Regions from separate parts of the Chryseomicrobium palamuruense genome, predicted to be linked through region 1. Evidence: a T-box and tRNA genes for the amino acid it is inferred to sense, from the RefSeq annotation. Region 1 holds a T-box; the other holds one or more tRNA genes.
What was found. The T-box of region 1 lies ahead of ileS (isoleucine--tRNA ligase). A T-box ahead of a tRNA ligase gene usually reads a tRNA of that ligase, here a tRNA-Ile.

Region 1 (13,159 bases):
TAAAAAGGTAATCGAATTTTTCATAGGGGTTAGTTTTCTTACCAGCTTCCTCCTAACCACAATCCTATTCCTGCAGAACATACTTCAACGCAAGTTCGGGAATGGATTTAAAATAGGTCGTCATCTTAGTGACATTCGAAGCAGTAGCGGGAAAAACACTTGGCATCTATCAAACCATGAAAGTAGGAAAAGGTAATGAAGTACACCATTCGTGAAGAACGAACAACTGATTATGAATCCACAGAAGCGATAGTGGAAGAAGCGTTCCGCGGGGAGGAATTCAGTGATCAGCAAGAACATCATTTGGTTCGACGCATTCGCCAATCTGCTGAATTTATTCCAGAGCTATCTCTCGTTGCGGAGACAGAAGGAAACCTTGTCGGTCATATTTTATTATCGAAAGTTCAAATTGTAGGGGACACCGAAGAGTGGGAGTCGCTCGCTCTAGCACCTGTATCTATTTCACCGGCATATCAGAAGCAAGGAATAGGGGGTGCGCTGATTCAAGAAGCCATGAAGCGGGCGAAGAATTTAGGTTTTTCATCCATTGTCTTACTAGGGCATCCGGCGTATTATCCGAAGTTTGGGTTTGTGCCAGCGAGCCGTTTTGGGGTACAGTCGCCATTTCGTGTAGGTGACGCATACTTTATGGCCGTAGAATTAGAAAAAGATGCACTGTCAAACGTTAGAGGCACGGTGAAGTATCCTGCTACGTTCGACGAATAATAAAAAACCATGGAAGGACTTTTTGTAGCGAAGTCCATCCATGGGGATATTTTAATGTATCGGTTTTAGTTCAACTACACGCGTCGCAACCCGTTCCACAAAAGCCAAATCATGTTCGATAAAGAGCAGAGTTGGATGATACGTAGCTATCATTTTCTCAATTGGCTGTTGATTGTAGATGTCTAAATAATTGAGTGGTTCATCCCACAAATACAACTCTGCGGATGTACCAAGAGACTTCGCAAATTCGACTTTCTTCTTTTGTCCTTCACTCATGGCTTCGATGGGAACCTGAAATACATCCCGTGTGAATCCGAGAATGCGCAGGTTGTTCAAGAACAATGTGTAATCAATGCCATGCGTGTCCGCAAACGCATCAAGTGTCCCGGAATGAGTGGCCGTTTGAGTAACGTGACTAATAGAAAGTCCTTGCGGCATGATGATTTCACCTGTTTGATACGTTCGTGCGTCTTTCGTTTGAAAATGATTCATGAGCGTCGTTTTACCGGAACCGTTCGGGCCAACCAATGCGAGTTGCTCGCCTTGATAGAGCTCAAAGGAGACAGGTTCGAATAGAGGCGTGTTGCCGTAAGATGCAGTGAAATCTTTCACCCGCATGACAGGATTGCGATGACTGGTTAGAACTTGAATGGTCAAGTCATCTATTTTTTCGATATTCTTCAAGAGCTTTTTCTTTTCCTCGGTTTTTGCGTTATTTCGCTTTTCGATGGCTTTCCCGCGTTTCATCATCCGCTTCGCAACCGCATTGCCAAATGGGTCGTTTCCTGAAGGCTTTTCTCTTTCAAGTCCCCAATTGAATTTTTCACGAGCGGATTTCTCAATGCGGGTAATCTCCGATTTTAATGCGTGGTTTTGGTCCAGTTCAAAATGATCCTGATGCGCTTTTTGTGCTTCGTACGTTGAAAAATTGGCGTGATACAAGACGACTTGGCTTCGTTCAATTGCCAGCACATGGTCAATCACACTGTCTAAAAAGTGACGGTCGTGACTCACCACGATGTATCCGCGCTTTTTTTGTAGATACGTAGCAAGTTGGGAACGTCCGTTACCATCTAAATGATTGGTCGGTTCGTCGAGCAAGGCAAATCGGTTCTCTTCACAAAATAGCGCAGCCAGCATGACTCGCGTCTGTTCTCCACCGGAGAGCTGGGAAAATGGCTGCCACAGAATGCCTTTATCCATTCCAAGTAACTGGCACTCTCGCTCAAGCTTCCACTGCTCCGTGGGGAACACCGCATCAATGGCCAAATAGACAGGAAGCTCCGGATTCGCAATCGGAAGAGGGAAGTAGACAAACTCATTGTCCGTGAAGATGTCTCCTTCGTACGCAAGTTGCTGCATGAAGAGTTTCAATAGCGTGGTCTTCCCACGTCCGTTTCGTCCAACAAGACCGAGTCGCCAAGAAGTGTCGAGCGTAAGGGACACACCCTGAAATAAAGGTGTATCTAATAAGTCATAAGTAAATGTTACGTGTTTCAGTTCAATGGGCATGCAAAAACCTCCTAGTCATTGAGTTGCATGCACACGCATTCTACAAAAAAATCCTTCCACAAGTAGGTGGAAGGAAAAGTATGCGAACATAAATAAACTTTACGGGACCGTAAAGGGCTATAAATGGTCAGACTCATCCTATTTTTCGTGAAAATGCGTATACATTTTGACGTGTAAAATAGAATTAAGAAATCATCGACCATTCATCATCCCTTCTTGTGCGATACACTGAGTATACAAAAACAACCCAATTTTTTCAAATGAAGGAGGAACATATGAAAAAAATAATCATCATTGGATCCAGTGGGTCCGGAAAATCGACATTGGCAAGAGAACTGGCCAACATCTTAAAGTTGCCACTTTTTCATCTCGATCAGTTGAACTGGCGTCCGGGCTGGGAAGAGGTGCCGAAGGAGGAGCAGCGCGCTCTAGCACAAGAAGTAGTAACTAAAGAAGAGTGGATCATCGATGGGAATTACGGGGAAACATTCGATGTACGGATGAAAGAAGCAGACACAATCCTTTTTCTCGATTTTCACCGTCTCATTTGTATCACACGGGCCTTTAAGCGGGTGATTACCTACCGAAATCGTGTACGCCCGGATATGGCGGAAGGCTGTCCAGAACGCTTTGACCTCGAATTTTTCAAATACATATGGAACTTTCCCGAACAGAAAACGCCTCACATCCGGAAACGATTAGCCGATCTTCCGGAAGAAAAGCAGGTGATCCATTTTCGGAAGCCGAGGGAAGTGGAGCGGTTTTTAAAAGAATTGAAGCACACACAGAAAGCACAGACCTCGTAAAGTCTGTGCTTTAAAATCAGTACCTAAAACAAATGCTCTTCCGCTTTCGACAGTTTAATAAGTCGCGGATACGTAGTGATCATCAACACTAAGGCAATGCAAAAGAGGGCGAATGAGTACAAAGTGGGGTCAAATAAAATAGTGAATCCCATGATAAGAACAATGCTGGTGGCTGTAAGTAAGGCAGTGCTTCTGCGTGACTTAGCTGTCTGGAACTGGGCCGCTTCGCAATTTGGGCAACGCATATAGCTGGTTAGGGTAAACGATCGTTTCAAGGTCTCTGCATAGCTCCATGTATATCCGCAGTTTTGACAAATTGGCATTGGAGAGCACCCCCTAATCTTTATTCGCTCACCTTATCATGCGAGAGAAATCGTTTCAAATGAAGGATGGTTTGAAAATGGAGCCCGTCGTGAAAGGCAATGCGTAAAAAGACATCTTGGATTGTCGTGTACCCTTCATACTTTGTAGGAGGGAATACTTCAGAAAGTCGTGAACCATATCTTGTTTGTAAATCGGAAAATTGATCAATCAGTAATTGCTTAAGTTCCTCAAAACTTGGTGTGGCGTCCGTGAAATTTTCCGGAGTCGTGCCATAGCCAAACCACGTGTTCCACTCTTGAATACGTGCATCTTCCTCACCTGTTAGGCTATAGATCCACAAGTACGTGTCCACATACATGTGCCCAAGATTCCAGCGGATAGTGTTTCGGAATCCTGGGAGGATGTCGTTTGCCTGTTCATCCGTTACATCTTCTAATACCCCTAGCAAATACTCTCTATAAATCTTTAATGATTCAATCGGTCGTGCGAATTCCATAGGTCACCTCGTGAGATTAGATTGATTAGACAATTTGTTACTATAAATCGATTATAATCGTTTACTCTATAAATCAAAAAATAATCAATAGCCAATTACTTCATGGCTTATCTAACAGAACTTCAACCTTATCCCTAACACTACTCCGTTCGCAACAACGCATACCTTCCCCGATTAGCCAGAAGCAAAAGGACGAAAATACTGCTGCAAAGAAAAATAGTTCGTACATTCGCCAAAATCCGGGGAAGTCCTGGAAAAACATGTCCGGCTCAAAGAGAGGACCGATGACAAAGACGAATATGCCACCAAATCCTAAGTGAAGAAGAAAAGAAGCTACCATACGCATTCGCTCAGAAAGTGACTTTGTCCATTTGTCACTGAGTAAAGAAACAGGAAGGGCATAGAAAAGCATCAACGGCAGCGCTAAATACGAGACGAAAAGCATCATCGGGAAGAACGCGATAAATCCTTCTTTTTCTGAGACAGTGAAAAATAAAGAAATGATAGAAATAGAGAATAGAGCGGAAACCAAAAATTTGAGAGCCTGTCGTTTAAACAAGAGATCACCTGCTTTCTAAAGAAATAACTTTCTACTTACTAAGAGTGTCTGCTGAATGGGAAAGTTCCCTCATTTCCAATAAATTGTAACGAAAGGAGGATCTACTCGTCTACTTAGCAAGAACTACTCTGAGAAGAGGCGAGAAGATGAAAAAATGGTGGCTGCTAAATATTATATTGATGGTCTTGATGCTTAGCGGATGTATGAGCAGTCAAGCGAATGACAACAGACCAGATGTAAGCAAGTTAGAGCCTCAGTCGCTCTCTGAAATGATTCAAGATGCAGGACTCGAGAACGTGGATGCGCTTGAAGTCCAGAGTGGAAGTACGGGAGAGAAGAAGGACACAACGGATCCAATTCTCATAAATGAGTTTATGAAGCAAATCGCCAGTGTCACCTATACACCTGACCCAAACCAAGAAGAACGAATCGGGTGGGTCTACCGAGTGACGGCAAATGACGGGGACAAATCCTTCGAATTTTATCCGAACTATGTAGAAAATGTCTATTATTTAGCGGACGGGGACGTCAAAGAGATGATGGAAGCGCTGTTTCAAGAAATCGAAAAACAAGAGCCTGTGGGTGCGGGATGGTATCCCACGCAATCTCCACCAACACTCGAGCTTCAAGTCGGTTCTGAAACAGTTCGCATGGGGCTAGGAAGTTATCAGTGGAATTATATAGAGAAAGGAACAGGAGAGGTGCTTTCAATTGCAGCGGAGGCAGCCATGGCTCCAATAGAGCAGGTTCTCGCATTGTCCAATCCACCAAAAGTTAACATGAACCAGATGACGAACATCATTTTTGTGTATAAACCGCAGACCTATACCCTTACACTTTGGACAGATGATGATGCCATGGTGCCGATTACTTCCCTTCAGGATTTGAAAGGCATCGGTCCAGCCGTCATCCAAGTTTCAGCGGAGTGGGAGCAAGGCAAGGCCATGTATTATGGGGTCATGGATATTCAGTGATTTTAGTTACAACCCCAGGGCTTATTCCAATGAAACAAGTTATCTTTATGATGAAACAAGCCCTGGGGTTGTTTCAATCAACCCACCAAAAGGAGTCTGAACGATGATAATTCGAGAAGCACAAGACACCGACATCAACATATTAAGTGAACTCATGACCCATCTAGGCTATCCGACTACTCAACACCAGATTGCGGCACGTTATCAAGCAATTTCTCACCACGCCGATTACGTTCTTTTCGTAGCAGAAACTGAAAAGCAAGTAGTGGGTATGGTGAGCGTCATGCTCGTGTTAGGAATTGAACAAGATGGAGTGTATGGTCGAGTGAATGCGCTCGTTGTCGACCCACAGTCTAGAAAATTGGGAGTAGGTCAACAGCTGATGAAGACAGCAGAAGACTGGGCAACTGCTCACGGAGCAGTTGGGATGGTGCTCAATAGTGGCAACCGAACTGAGCGACAAGCAGCCCACCAGTTTTATAGAACCATCGGATACGAACCAAAAAGTACAGGATTTGTGAAAAAATTATGCTGATGTATCATTGTGTAATCACTTTATAGTAGATCACCGTAGCATCAAACTGTCCGTCGCCAGACTTCGCATACATTGGAATTTTCCCGACCTCTGTATATCCTAAAGACTGATACAGGAAGTTCGAGGGATCTCCTTCGCGCGAGTCTAACACAATCAGCGTCTTGCCGAGGTCAAAGGCGACTTGTTCTGCATGCTCCATCAATAGTCGAGCAATTCCTCTCCTCCGAAAAGCAGGGGAGACCATCAACTTGGCAATCTCGACGCGGTGAAGACCATTTGCTTTTGCTATCAGATGAAGCTGGATGGTCCCGGCGATTTGGTTCTGTTGCTTTGCCACAAAGAGGAGCGTTTGTTCATTACAGACGGATTGCCAATACGTTGCCGCCTCTGTATAAGACAATTCAGGTAAGAAGCCGATGGAAGCCCCGTCGTTCACAACATCAATCAGCAATTCCGTCAAAGCAGGTAAATCAGAGGAAACCTTTTCGAGCGTGTAAATAGTAATTGGTGCAGTCATGATAATTCCTCATTTCCAAGGTTTTCTTTAGTATACTCAAATGCACCAAATAAAAAAATACTCGCTAAAGAAGTTGATCCCCTTCCGGAAGTGTATCTACATACAGAGAATGCACCAGTACATGTTAGCGAAGAAAGATTCAAATCGTTCCACAACAGTCGTTGCGTGAAAAGTATCATTCGCAAATGTACGTGGGCCATGATGTGGTACTTCATTGATAAATCCATTCAATAGTAGGGTTGTCCGATTTATTCCTCTTGTTCCATGTGGCATTGCCCATTAAGATAAACGAAACGGAACTGGAAAGAAAAGATTTCTTTGTAGGCATAAAATGCCAACTTTTTTCAATGAAATGAGTTGGTTATATATGGCCTGGCCAAAACTTGAAAAGGTAGTTTCTCGAATGTGAGAAACTACCTTTTGTAATGTGTATCGATTCTAACAGACTAACTAGTTTCCATAAAATCAGTTGGTTCCTACAAATCGATTCTCTGTGCCATGAAATCTCCGTTCTGTACCTACAAATCTCGGTTTTGTTCCAAGAAACCGTTCCGCTGCGTCATGAACGCTCGCTCAGACTGACAGATTCCCGCTGAGTGGGGGTAGATCTTGCTAGTAAGGGCTTGGCATTCAAGCACTTAACCAAATATGAGTTGTAAATACTCATTGTGAGTGTCAATAAAAGTTTCCATAATACGAGTAATGTACTAATCAGAAAAAATAATGTACGAATGAATCAAATCAGTGTCGCAATCACCAAAAATAATGTCACAATCATTCAAATTAGTGTACTAATGAGACACCTCGAACAATCTTTCTTGATCTTTTATTCGAGTTTACGCCTACTGAATTCCTACCACGACCACATTATCTCCGAAAGCTACCTCAACAACAGGTACTTCTTCAGGAATCGCATCGACATGCAGGGAACGAACCAAGACATTCTGGCGAAGAAGCGATTCAAATCGTTCCACAACAGCCGTCGCATGAGCAGCACCATCCACCCACAAGTCCACATAGACCTCGACAGGCAGATCCAACTGCTTACGTTTGTCTTGAACCGCGCGAATCAGTTCCCGTACGTACCCTTCTTCTACGAGTTCAGATGTCAGCGTGGTGTCTAACAACACAGAGACCCCTGATTCCTCAGCGAGCACGAAGCCTTCGCGAACAATTTTTTCGACCAACACGTGTTCAGGCAGTATGGTAAACTCTGTGCCTTCCAAATCAACGACAAGTGAACCGGATGCCAACAACTCGTGAACAGCCATCGACGGCAAATCTTCTACCATAAGTTTGAGTGCATTGACGTGCTTCCCAAAGACGGCTCCAGCTGTTTTGAAATTTACCTTCGCTTGCAGTGTGAAGAAGTCGTTGAGCGCTTGCGTGCGTTCGACGTGTTTCACGTTCAGTTCGTCTTTTACGATGCGTAGTGCCGCATCATCAAGAGATACTTTCTCATCGAGTGCAATAACCAGGCGAGCTAACGGTTGTTTGGTCTTGAGACTTGTTGCGTTTCGAAGGCTGCGGCCGAGCTCGACAACTTGAAGAACTCGAGCCATCGACGATTCTAGGGACGAGTTGATCCATGCTTCTTCACATGCCGGATAATCGGCAAGGTGAACACTCGAGGACGTCAGTTTCTCATACAAATCATCTGCTACATACGGCGTAAATGGTGCCAGTAGACGAGTGACGGTCGTTAGAACTTCATAGAGAGTAGAAAACGCAGCCCGTTTGTCTTCTGACATCCCGCTTACCCAGAAGCGGGAACGCGAGCGACGCACATACCAGTTGCTAAGCTCGTCCAGTAGTGCCGCAATCTGTCTCGTGGCTGCCGTGAACTGATAGTCATCCATTGCAGCGACCACCGTTTTGATTGTGCTGTGCAAGCGCGACAAAATCCAGCGGTCTAACAGAGTGCGCTCGCCTGTGTTCGCTGCGTCATATTGAAAAGCATCGATTCCCGCATACAACGAGTAAAACTTGTATGTGTTATCGAGCGTATCAATCACTTTTGACTTGGCATCCTGTACAATCTTTTCCGAAAATCGTTTCGGGTTCCACGGCGAACTGTCGACGAGGAAAGACCAGCGTAGCGAATCTGCGCCGAAGCGGTGCATCAGGTCAGTTGGGTCGAGTGCATTCCCTTTACTCTTCGACATCTTCTGGCCATGTTCGTCCAGCACGTGACCGAGGGAAAGAACATTCTTATAGGGTGCCTTACCCGTCATCAGCGTCGATACTGCCAGCAGGCTATAGAAGAATCCGCGTGTCTGGTCGATTCCTTCGATGACCACGTCTGCCGGGAACTGTTGAGCGAATGTATCCTGATTTTCGAATGGATAATGGTGTTGCGCAAACGGCATGGAGCCGCTATCAAACCACACATCGATCACTTCTGGCGTTCGCTGCATGGAACCGGAACAGTCCGGACAAGCCAACGTCACGTCGTCGATAAACGGTTTGTGTAAATCGAACGCTTCCGGAAGAGGGTGCTCAGACAACTGACGGATTTCCTTCACGCTTCCGGGGGCGACTTCATGGTGACAGGTTGTGCAGGACCACACGTTAAGTGGAGTTCCCCAGTAGCGGTTGCGGCCAATGTTCCAGTCCAGCACATTCTCTAAGAAGTTCCCGAAGCGTCCGTCTTTAATGTGCCCAGGATACCAATCCACCGTCTGATTCGCAGCCATCAACTGGTCTTTCATGGCCGTCATGCGGATGAACCAGCTGTCAGTCGCATAGTAAAGAAGTGGAGAGTCGCAGCGCCAGCAATGTGGGTAGCTATGCTCATATTTCTCTTTATGAAACAGAAGCCCTTTACTCGCGAGCAACTGGATAATTGAGACGTCTGCATCTTTCACAAAGACCCCTTGTAGATCCGTCACTTCTACCGTATAACGGCCATCGAGTCCGACGACATTTACGAAAGATAACTCGTTTTCCTGGATGACTTTATAATCGTCTTCTCCGTAAGCCGGAGCCAAGTGGACAATTCCGGTTCCGCTGTCATCGGTGACAAAATTAGCAGCAACTACGACATGTCCTTTTTCGATGGAGACATAATCAAACGGAGCCACGTACTTCTTACCAACGAATTCTGCTCCTTGATGTTGTCTAGTTATGTGGGCATTGTCACCAAACAACTTCGCAACAAGAGCTTTCGCTACGATATAGACTGCACCTTCATGTTCCACCTCGGCGTAGGTCAAGTCCGGATGAACCGCAAGTGCCACATTCGCAGGAAGTGTCCAAGGGGTCGTCGTCCAGCCTAAGAAGAAAGTGTTCTCTTCTCCGATGACAGGAAATTTCACAGTGGCGGATAAATCTTTTACGTCTTGATAGCCTTGTGCCACTTCATGGGAACTGAGTGTCGTCTGGCAGCTCGGACAATACGGCGATACGCGGTGCCCCTTATAGAGAAGTCCGTCTTTATGGACCTTACTCAAGATCGACCAGACACTCTCGATGTAGTCATTGTCGAGGGTCACGTACGGATCATCCATGTCGACCCAATAGCCTAGTTCCTCCGTGAAGCTGCGCCATTTTTTCTCATACGTAAACACACTCTCCTTACAACGTTCGATAAAAGGAGCCACTCCGTATTCTTCAATCGGCTGTTTACCCGAGATGCCTAGTTGCTTTTCCACACCAAGCTCGACCGGAAGACCATGTGTGTCCCATCCGGCTTTGCGCTCCACATAGTAGCCGCGCATCGTTTTGTAGCGAGAAACGACATCCTTCACTGTGCGACCGAATGCGTGACCTACGTGCGGAAGCCCATTTGCAGTCGGCGGACCTTCGTAAAATACGAAAGGGGGACTGTCTTTTCGGTTGTCGACTGATTGTTCAAATGTCTTATTCAATTGCCAGTGGTCGCGAATCCGCTGTTCACGTGCCACAACGGTTTCTGATTTGCTTGATTTTTTCATCATCATCTCTCCTTTTTTGTTCTAAAAACACACAAAAAAACCCCGTCCCAAGAAGGGACGGAGTTATCCGCGATACCACCCTAATTCTATTGATCCGCTCAATAGCACTCAGCAACGTACAATCATACGTGTTCCTTGTAACGGAGGACTCCCGACTCAGCTTAAAACAGGTTCAGCCGAGCTTCTCAGAGAGGATTTTCACGCAACACCTGCACACTGACTTTCACCAAGTTGTCAGCTCTCTGGGGAACAGAATGAAACGTTACTCTTTCTCATCAACGAATTTGTATGCTTTTATTGAAATTGATTGTAACACACGTTTTCGTTTCGTCAACCTATTTGATGCAACCCCAGGGGTTGTATCAAAGAAACAAGTTAACTTAAGTTATGGGACAACCCTTGGAGTCACCACTCACATTTGTTGGAACTTATTCCTATTTGTTACGTACCCCATAAAAAGGGGTGAAGTTGCATGATGGTTGGTAATTTACTGCTTGGTTTAGTGGCGCTCGGTGTCGTGTTGACCATAGGAATCATTTGGGTTTCGTATAAGTTTTTGAAGCCGGATTAAAACAATTTTTAATTTTCAGTAACAAAATTTGTAAAGTTCCGTCTTATAATGTATGAAAGGCGGGAAGTCTTATACTTTTTTTATATGTTTTTCGTACTTATTTTTATTTTATTAGCTATCCTCGTCTACATGATTGTTTTAGATGCAGGACAAAAGCCAAACCCCTTAACGTACATATGGTTGGCAATAACAACGGTTCACTGGGTTCTCTTTTTGTCCGACCTCTATTCTCGACTGCCAGAGGAAATCCTTCGCTATTTCTGGGATATGAGCTGGCTAATATTAATTGGATTCGGTCTTTACTGTGCTTTAAAAGAATGGAAAACCAATAAAAAGATGAGCATTTTGCTAGCGATTATGTCGATGGGGCAACTTGGTTTTTATTTGTTATTGTTATTGATCACTAGTATGTGAGGGGGGTGTTCATGTTCACAGATACTCTTGTTGTCTTATCGATACTCGCTTTGCTTAGTAGCCCACTACTATTTAAACTCGTCCAAAGAAAAACGTGGATAGTTATGAGTATAGGTGTGGCCGGTTTGTTTTTGCTTAGCTGGTTCCTCATACTGTCCGGTATGAACGCTTTTGGGATTGGTGTTGTCTGGAATAGTTCTCTTATCTTGTTGCTCATACTCTTCTTTATCGGTTTTACGATGTACATATTGAAGAACTGGCAGCTTTCCCGTTTACTCCTCAGATCGATTATGGCGTTCACTTTTATTGTTAGCTTGATTTGGCTGATGTGGAACGACGTAACGACAGAGCGCTTACTGAATATGCTTCTGATTGCAACGGTTCCAGCGTTTCTAATCAGCGCCGCTGTCACGGCGCTCATTTCTTATGACCGGAAAACGACCACTACAAAACGACCACTGAATCCATAGGAAACAGTGGTCGTTTATTTAGTTCTTTTCCCAAATCAGTTTTTCTGAATGGATTTTTCTGTCCTCTACAAAAACATGCGTCACATCTTCTGGATTATCAAGGTGAAACTGTCCAGATGAAGAATCCAATGAAAATAGATTTCCATAAACAGTGACATACATGCTTGTGCCTTCTCTGCGAACCTTATGATGCGTATTTAAAAGTGCACTATCCACGAAATCGACTCTTAGAGTGACAGGATTAGATGACACTTCTTCGAAAGCAAGGTGACTTGGTGCAATGACGGTATCTCTAAGAAGATAGAGAGTGGACAATAGAAGTACCACAACGACAATGGCAAACCCGAGCCGTCCCTTATTCATTTCACGTCTTCCGAAAGTGGGGAGGTGACTTTTTGGGCATCAGCAGCTTCCGCCCATTCCAAATACCACTCTTGAAATAAAATGACAACGCCGACGAACCACATTAACACGCTGATGAGGAACATACCACCAATGACTACCGATCCAAAACTGAGCGGCTGCTCTTGAAAAATGGCATACATCAATTTGTTTCCTGACCATGAGCCAATACCAGAAGAAGTTATAGCAGCACTCACTAAGATCAGTCCAGATAACAGTGCACCGGCTAAAGTCAGGACCCCACCTAATAGAATCGTCTTCATTTAAATTCCCCTTTGTTTTGTCTATTCAGACGTTTATACTTAGAATAACATGAAGAAATTGGAAAATATAGTGTATGTTGATAAGTTTGAACTTAACTTTACTATGAAGGAGAATATATAAATGAAATTAAAGAAATCGTTTATTTGGCTTTTGCTGTTTCTACTTGTATTTCTAAGTGCCTGCGGAGAACAACGTATCGAATCGAAAATACCAGATGTGAATACCAATACGAATATAGTTCTCGAAATCGTTGATGACACATTGTCTCCAAGTGGTGTCGTCATCAAAATGACGAACTATACCGATGAAAATCTCTGGTATGGCGAAGGCTTTACTCTGGAGGAATCGATAAATGAGAAGTGGTACGTTGTCCCTTATCAAGGAACGGATGGACATAATGTGCCAGCCATCGGATATATTCTAAATGCGAATCAAACCGATGAGAAAGAGATCACATGGACTTATCCGTACGGAACACTTTCTGAAGGAACTTACCGATTGATCTTGTCATTTGGAGTTGAAGACAGCGGACGGAAATACAATTCGGCAGTTGAATTCTCTATTGAATAAGCTGAAAAAAGGAAGGGGATGCCCATGAAGAATATTTTATTTGAGTGGAGTCCAAGTATTGATGTAACGGGAGACTCACTGCGC
Region 2 (2,077 bases), on a different contig from region 1:
AAGCTCTCAGGAACCCCCTGCATTGCAGGGGGTATTCAGATTACAAAAAGAAAAAAACACTCTCTTCTCGAAAGAAGAGAGTGTTTTCTGATGACCCCTACGGGATTCGAACCCGTGTTACCGCCGTGAAAGGGCGGTGTCTTAACCGCTTGACCAAGGGGCCAATCCATATGGCGGAGAAGGAGGGATTTGAACCCTCGCGCCGGTTGCCCGACCTACACCCTTAGCAGGGGCGCCTCTTCAGCCACTTGAGTACTTCCCCATAATGGCTCCGAAGGCAGGACTCGAACCTGCGACCTGCCGGTTAACAGCCGGATGCTCTACCAACTGAGCTACTTCGGAATAACATGGTGGGCCTAAATGGACTCGAACCATCGACCTCACGCTTATCAGGCGTGCGCTCTAACCAGCTGAGCTATAGGCCCATTGTTGGAGCGGGTGAAGGGAATCGAACCCTCATCACCAGCTTGGAAGGCTGGGGTTTTACCACTAAACTACACCCGCAAATGGTGGCTCAGGACGGAATCGAACCGCCGACACAAGGATTTTCAGTCCTTTGCTCTACCAACTGAGCTACTGAGCCGATTATGTATTCTGTTTTAAAAAATGGCGGTCCCGACGGGAATCGAACCCGCGATCTCCTGCGTGACAGGCAGGCATGTTAACCGCTACACCACGGGACCTTGGTTGCGGGGGCAGGATTTGAACCTGCGACCTTCGGGTTATGAGCCCGACGAGCTACCGAGCTGCTCCACCCCGCGACAATAGTATTTAGTTGACTCTAGTTACACATCCTAGAAACCCACTCTTCAATCTGTCGCACCCAACAAGGCAAAGAACGCCTTTTTTGTGCACGCCTGATTGATTCGGACTTTCTGGATCAGGATGTTTCACTTTATAAAGAAATGGAGGAGGTAGAGGGATTCGAACCCCCGCGCGATTTGACTCGCCTGTCGGTTTTCAAGACCGATCCCTTCAGCCGGACTTGGGTATACCTCCGCTGTATGATTATACTGGTGGACCTTGCAGGACTCGAACCTGCGACCGGACGGTTATGAGCCGTCTGCTCTAACCAACTGAGCTAAAGGTCCTTAAGATGGCGGCCGAGGGGATCGAACCCCCGACCTCACGGGTATGAACCGTACGCTCTAGCCAGCTGAGCTAGGCCGCCATAATAAGTATAAAGTTAAATTGGTGGAGCCTAGCGGGATCGAACCGCTGACCTCCTGCGTGCAAGGCAGGCGCTCTCCCAGCTGAGCTAAGGCCCCATGTTCGGCTTACAATACGCATCGCAATTCTTCCTCGAACTGCTCGTATCTTGAAACCTCTGAGTAGGATGAAAAGTATAAATGGTCGAGAAGACAGGATTCGAACCTGCGACCCCTTGGTCCCAAACCAAGTGCTCTACCAAGCTGAGCTACTTCTCGTATTATGGCGCGCCCGGCAGGAGTCGAACCCACAACCTTCTGATCCGTAGTCAGACGCTCTATCCAATTGAGCTACGGGCGCATACTATCTAGTTGAAAAGTGGTGCCGAGGACCGGAATCGAACCGGTACGGTAGTCACCTACCGCAGGATTTTAAGTCCTGTGCGTCTGCCAGTTCCGCCACCCCGGCAAGGGTGTAAAAAGGCAAAAAAATAATGGAGCGGAAGACGAGGTTCGAACTCGCGACCCCCACCTTGGCAAGGTGGTGTTCTACCACTGAACTACTTCCGCTTTATGAAAATGGTGCGGGTGAAGGGAGTCGAACCCCCACGCCTTGCGGCGCTAGATCCTAAGTCTAGTGCGTCTGCCAGTTCCGCCACACCCGCATATTCATAATAAATGGTGAGCCATGAAGGACTCGAACCTTCGACCCTCTGATTAAAAGTCAGATGCTCTACCAACTGAGCTAATGGCTCTCAAAGTGGTGCCGGCGAAAGGACTTGAACCCTCAACCTACTGATTACAAGTCAGTTGCTCTACCAGTTGAGCTACACCGGCACGGTGTAGATTCCAGTTTCATAGCCTAGAAACTCACTCTAAAATCTGTCGCACCCAATGAGGCAAAGGGCGCCTCTTTGTGCACGCCTGAT

Region 2: it encodes a tRNA-Ile, which carries the amino acid that the T-box ahead of ileS (isoleucine--tRNA ligase) is inferred to sense. The anticodon was not compared.

Annotation. Positions count from the first base shown of each region.
Region 1 covers NZ_JBHSEF010000029.1:5,787-18,945, forward strand. The annotation lists gene ACFO0S_RS14495 (GNAT family N-acetyltransferase) at 196-726, shown strand; gene abc-f (ribosomal protection-like ABC-F family protein) at 778-2,238, opposite strand; gene ACFO0S_RS14505 (DNA topology modulation protein) at 2,514-3,044, shown strand; gene ACFO0S_RS14510 (TIGR04104 family putative zinc finger protein) at 3,068-3,367, opposite strand; gene ACFO0S_RS14515 (DinB family protein) at 3,388-3,864, opposite strand; gene ACFO0S_RS14520 (hypothetical protein) at 3,965-4,423, opposite strand; gene ACFO0S_RS14525 (hypothetical protein) at 4,570-5,397, shown strand; gene ACFO0S_RS14530 (GNAT family N-acetyltransferase) at 5,501-5,932, shown strand; gene ACFO0S_RS14535 (GNAT family N-acetyltransferase) at 5,937-6,449, opposite strand; gene ileS (isoleucine--tRNA ligase) at 7,292-10,384, opposite strand; T-box leader at 10,435-10,672, opposite strand; gene ACFO0S_RS14545 (hypothetical protein) at 11,040-11,369, shown strand; gene ACFO0S_RS14550 (hypothetical protein) at 11,381-11,839, shown strand; gene ACFO0S_RS14555 (hypothetical protein) at 11,858-12,202, opposite strand; gene ACFO0S_RS14560 (hypothetical protein) at 12,199-12,504, opposite strand; gene ACFO0S_RS14565 (immunoglobulin-like domain-containing protein) at 12,626-13,075, shown strand; gene ACFO0S_RS14570 (phosphotransferase enzyme family protein) at 13,100-13,159, shown strand, end outside.
Region 2 covers NZ_JBHSEF010000004.1:23-2,099, forward strand. The annotation lists tRNA gene ACFO0S_RS00235 (tRNA-Glu) at 92-163, opposite strand; tRNA gene ACFO0S_RS00240 (tRNA-Ser) at 172-262, opposite strand; tRNA gene ACFO0S_RS00245 (tRNA-Asn) at 267-342, opposite strand; tRNA gene ACFO0S_RS00250 (tRNA-Ile) at 349-425, opposite strand; tRNA gene ACFO0S_RS00255 (tRNA-Gly) at 431-504, opposite strand; tRNA gene ACFO0S_RS00260 (tRNA-Phe) at 508-583, opposite strand; tRNA gene ACFO0S_RS00265 (tRNA-Asp) at 608-683, opposite strand; tRNA gene ACFO0S_RS00270 (tRNA-Met) at 685-761, opposite strand; tRNA gene ACFO0S_RS00275 (tRNA-Ser) at 907-999, opposite strand; tRNA gene ACFO0S_RS00280 (tRNA-Ile) at 1,015-1,091, opposite strand; tRNA gene ACFO0S_RS00285 (tRNA-Met) at 1,098-1,171, opposite strand; tRNA gene ACFO0S_RS00290 (tRNA-Ala) at 1,193-1,268, opposite strand; tRNA gene ACFO0S_RS00295 (tRNA-Pro) at 1,351-1,427, opposite strand; tRNA gene ACFO0S_RS00300 (tRNA-Arg) at 1,433-1,509, opposite strand; tRNA gene ACFO0S_RS00305 (tRNA-Leu) at 1,529-1,617, opposite strand; tRNA gene ACFO0S_RS00310 (tRNA-Gly) at 1,644-1,718, opposite strand; tRNA gene ACFO0S_RS00315 (tRNA-Leu) at 1,729-1,813, opposite strand; tRNA gene ACFO0S_RS00320 (tRNA-Lys) at 1,828-1,903, opposite strand; tRNA gene ACFO0S_RS00325 (tRNA-Thr) at 1,910-1,985, opposite strand.